DNA from 2 places in the Virgibacillus sp. CM-4 genome. Region 1 is predicted to be linked to the other one. Evidence: a T-box and tRNA genes for the amino acid it is inferred to sense, from the RefSeq annotation. Region 1 holds a T-box; the other holds one or more tRNA genes.

Region 1 (2,417 bases):
TTCAGGTAGTAAATCAAAAGTTGTTTGACCTTCGATATGTTTTTTAATGAATACATAGGAAGTACCATTAAGCTCTTTTATATATAGATCGTCCGTTGTCTTTCCTTGCCCTTTCGAAAAACCAATTGCAGCTTTCGTCCAATTCCCATCTTCACCTTTGGCAATTTTCAAGGAAGGGCCCTTAACCTCTTCTGCTATCGTTGTCTGTTCCTCAGCCACACCTTTAATCATAACCGCTAATCGCCTTGGCGTAGAAAATGATCGTATTTGCTCATATGAAATTCGTAAATCATGTAACCAAGCTTCTGTCTTTTCTTTCAACTGCGATTCTGCATCATCAATAAACCGCGCTGGTAATTCCTCTAAGCCAATTTCAAATAATGCATTTTTTGTCATTTTATTTTTCCTCCTTTTGCAACATCGGGAAACCAAGACGTTCTCTTTCTGCAACGTAAGCTTTCGCTATACTACGAGCTAGATTACGAATTCTAGTTATATATCCAGTACGCTCTGTAACGGATATAACACCTTTTGCATCTAGGAGGTTAAACGTATGGGAGCATTTTAAAACATAGTCATATGCCGGGAATACTAAACCCTTATCCATCGTTTCTTTCGCTTCCTTTTCATATTTTGTAAATAAGTCAAATAGCATTTCTGTATTTGATTCTTCAAATGTATATTTCGAATGCTCGTATTCTGGTTGATAAAAGATATCCTCTACGGTTACACCTGTCGTCCATTCCAAATCAAAGACATTTTCTTTATCCTGGATATAAGATGCAAGCCGTTCAATGCCATACGTAAGCTCTACTGCCACAGGATTCGCTTCTAAGCCCCCTATTTGTTGGAAATAGGTGAATTGAGTAATTTCCATTCCATCTAGCCATACTTCCCAGCCCAGACCAGCAGCGCCAAGAGTAGGGTTTTCCCAATTGTCCTCCACAAACCGAATATCATGTTCAAGTGGATTAATACCTAATTTTTTCAAGGATTCAAGGTATAGTTCTTGGATATTATCAGGAGAAGGCTTCATAATTACTTGAAATTGATGATGCTGATAAAGTCGGTTAGGGTTATTACCATACCTACCATCTGCAGGCCGTCTTGAAGGTTCCACATAAGCAACATTCCAAGGCTCTGGTCCAAGACTACGTAATAATGTCATTGGAGACATTGTCCCTGCTCCTTTTTCTACATCATACGCCTGCATAATAATACAATTTTGTTCAGACCAATGTTTTTGCAATGTTAATATCATTTCTTGAATAGTCATTAATCACATATCCTCCATTACGAATTATTCGCTTCTCAGCAGCTATTTCACCTATAAGGTGAATGAACCCTTAGAGAAACTGCTCTTTGCAAATAAATATCCCCGTCTCTATGTCTCTAAACGGGACATAGGGACGGGGATCAACCGCGGTTCCACCCTATTTGCTCTCTTAAAGAGCCACTTTATTTGCATTGCTCCAAAGCGCCCTTCCCCTTTGTTCCATCATCCAGCTCTCACCAATCTGGACTCGCTTTACAAGGATACAAAAGGTACTTTTCTTTTTCACAGCAATGTTATCGTATCATTTTATGTACAAATAATACGTCATTTATCCTTGTCATGTCAACTTATTTTAATAAATCCAGTTGATTTAAAAATTTCCGTGACTTGATAAAATAGCCGCCATAATAATCATAATAAGCATCTAACAGTTGACGTAACAAGCGTTTATTCTCGTTTTTAATCGAAATAGTTCCCACCTGCTGTAAGTTAACTGTTGCAAAAATATGTAATAATTTAGCTACAGCATTAGGTAACGGGATGGCTTCCGGATCCATTCTTCTACATTCCCTGCAGAGCAACCCACCCTCAGTAATCGAAAATACAAACGGAGAATTCCGATTGCCGCAATTACTGCAACGACTTACTAATGGCGCAAACCCACCTTTTGCATATAGTTTTAATTCATACATCATCATGGGAATACTAGGTTCCTCATTTTCAGCAATCCAAGTCATGGTTTCATGCAATTGATGGAATATAGTTAGATCTGGCTTTTTGTCATCCAGTAACTTATCCGTAAGTTCAATAATATATGCAGCATATGCCGTTTTAATGATGTCCTCTCGGATTTTTCGAAATGAATCAATAACTTCCCCTTGTTGGATAGTGCTCAAGCCACTATTAACATAAACAAAGAATTGTGCATAGATGAATGGCTGCGTTACGGCAGCCATTCGACTTTTCGGTTTTTTTGCACCACGAGCGATGGCGGAAAGTTTACCTAATTTCTTACTATATATCGTGACAATTTTATGCGTTTCCCCATAGTCATTTGTCTTTAATACAATACCTTCTATTTTTTCAAGCACATAGATTCACCTTTGCCTCATCTATTCTTACACGTTTTCAATTCTTTACT
Region 2 (2,417 bases), on a different contig from region 1:
TACAATCCTTTCCCATGTCTGGACGGGTTTTGTTACGGTGTTGAATCCGTCTTTTTATGATGCCATACAGACATTGTATTGTTCGGTAATGCAAGAAAATAATCGTATCTGCTTGTTGCATACGTATCTCCATTGATGCACTGTAATTCCCATCAATAATCCAATTGTCTGTTTTCATAATGTTGATTGTTTCTTCTACGAGTTGTTCTCGTTCAATAGCGACCCATCCAGGTTGCCAAAATATTGCATCCATATGATGGACAGGGAGATGAAGTAGCTTACCCAATTGTTTTGCTAACGTTGACTTACCAGAACCTCCGCTACCAATAATCATTATTCTCTTCATGAAGTAAAACCTCCTAAACGGGAAAAACTGAATTTAATTAAGTATCTTTACAGTGGGGGTTTCCATTAATCGCAATTAATAGAAAAGCACCTCACAAATGATGCAAGGTGCTTTTTCGATAAATTAAAGGGAATGCGTTATATTGTTTTCTGTTATATTCGCATCACGTTCATATTCTTGTTGTAATTTACGAGTTATCGGCCCAGGTGTACCATCTTGAATTTGTTTTTGATTAATTCGGATGACAGGCATAACCTCAGAAGTGCTACTAGACAAGAAAACTTCATCTGCATCAAACAGATCATCTTTGGTAAAGCCACTTTCATTAAAAGAAATAGAAAGATCGGTTGCGAACTTCTCAACGCGCATACGAACACAACCATGTAAGATTCGGTTGGTTGCTGGGTGCGTGTAAATAACGCCGTTCTTTACTATATAAATATTTGATGAGCTGCATTCAGTTACAAGGTCATCACGATGTAAGATAGCTTCATAGCAGCCTTGTTCTTTTGCTTCTTGCTTGGCAAGTACATTAGGTAACAGATTTAAACTTTTTATATAACAATTCTCCCAGCGCACATCTGGCTCCGTAATAGAAGAGACTCCTTTTTGAAGGTTTTCTAGATGACGAGGTAAATCTTGTACATACGCATACAAGTTTGCTGGTACATCGGCAGGAAATACATGATCTCTTGGAGCAGATCCGCGCGTTACTTGTAAATATACTTTCCCATCGGATGTCATTTCATTCTTTTCTAATAAATGGAGTAACAAATCTGTAATTTCCTCTTTCGTAGCAGGAAGTTTAATTTTTACTGCATCTAGCGAACGAAACAAACGATCAACATGTTCATTCAGTAAATAGTATGAACCATTATATATACGGATTACTTCATATATACCATCTCCAAATTGTAATCCACGTTCTTCAAATGGATAGGTTAAATTATCTTGATGAGTAAATGTTTGCTGTGTTAATACAATTGGATAAATAGCCATTCTCTCTCTCCTCCCTAAAACTTATGACTATTCTATAACTTCTAAAACACAATGTAAATCCTTTCTCATTGGAAATTCAAACTTTTAGAACGAGCGTCTAAAAGGAGTAATACCTGCCTCTAGGGGGAAAACAGTAGAAAAAAGAAATATTTTTTAAATAGCTGTAAGCTTTGTTATTATTTTATTAAATTTTTGTCGAAAAAAATTAAAAAACCTCTTGATTTCGTAAAACCTAATTGCTATAATTAACACTGCGTTCGAAAAAATGATAAATAATTTTTACATACATTGCGGGTGTAGTTTAATGGTAAAACCTCAGCCTTCCAAGCTGATGACGAGGGTTCGATTCCCTTCACCCGCTCCATACATATGTCTTAACGCAGTATTTCGTAATGGAAGGTACGAAGTATTGCGTTTTTAATTTATTTAGAAAACTAAAGTTGTTTTACTTATGTAAGTTAAGCATGTACAATCTTGGACGTAGAATATTACGTTGAAACGACTATACTTGGCTACTTGAGGTGATTATATGAAGAAATTATTGTCTATATTAAAGCGAATTGATAATAAAGGTTATAAGGCTTATAAAAGTATTCAAGATCATTACGAACATGAAAACTACGATTTAGATATTGATTATGTCCAAGGAGACCCTTTTGCCACTCCTTCTAAATTACGCATAACGATCCCTAAGCGTAAGCGATATGTTTATCCAGAATGGTTGGAGACTACTTCTAGAAAAATTGCTACAGAAGACGCTTTCGGAAGAATAATAGGGGAAGCAGTGACTAATGAAGCTTCATTTATAAAAGGTTCTGGTAAGAGTGGATTGATTCTATTCGATCGTCCAGGACAAGAAATATTGGAACGAAGTGCTGTACAAATTACGACACAATCAATTGTTATTTGTATTTCTGTTGGATTGCCAGCCAATGGAAGGAAGATTAATGGGAAAGAAGCAGAGAAATTATTTAGCCAAGCATTACCATCGATTATAAGGAATTCCGTGTATACGTTAAAAGATGAAGCAATTAATCAAGCCATCAAATTGGCAGATCAACAAGATGCGGTT

What was found. The T-box of region 1 lies ahead of glyQ (glycine--tRNA ligase subunit alpha). A T-box ahead of a tRNA ligase gene usually reads a tRNA of that ligase, here a tRNA-Gly.
Region 2: it has a tRNA-Gly gene. The T-box ahead of glyQ (glycine--tRNA ligase subunit alpha) is inferred to sense a tRNA for this amino acid. The anticodon was not compared.

What each region holds. Positions count from the first base shown of each region.
Region 1 is NZ_AUQA01000006.1:289,341-291,757, reverse strand. It holds gene glyS (glycine--tRNA ligase subunit beta) at 1-396, opposite strand, end outside; gene glyQ (glycine--tRNA ligase subunit alpha) at 398-1,276, opposite strand; T-box leader at 1,403-1,571, opposite strand; gene recO (DNA repair protein RecO) at 1,624-2,367, opposite strand; gene M948_RS42845 (YqzL family protein) at 2,416-2,417, opposite strand, start outside.
Region 2 is NZ_AUQA01000007.1:109,228-111,644, forward strand. It holds gene M948_RS39335 (DNA topology modulation protein) at 1-346, opposite strand, end outside; gene dat (D-amino-acid transaminase) at 470-1,345, opposite strand; tRNA gene M948_RS39345 (tRNA-Gly) at 1,636-1,709, shown strand; gene M948_RS39350 (ABC-ATPase domain-containing protein) at 1,875-2,417, shown strand, end outside.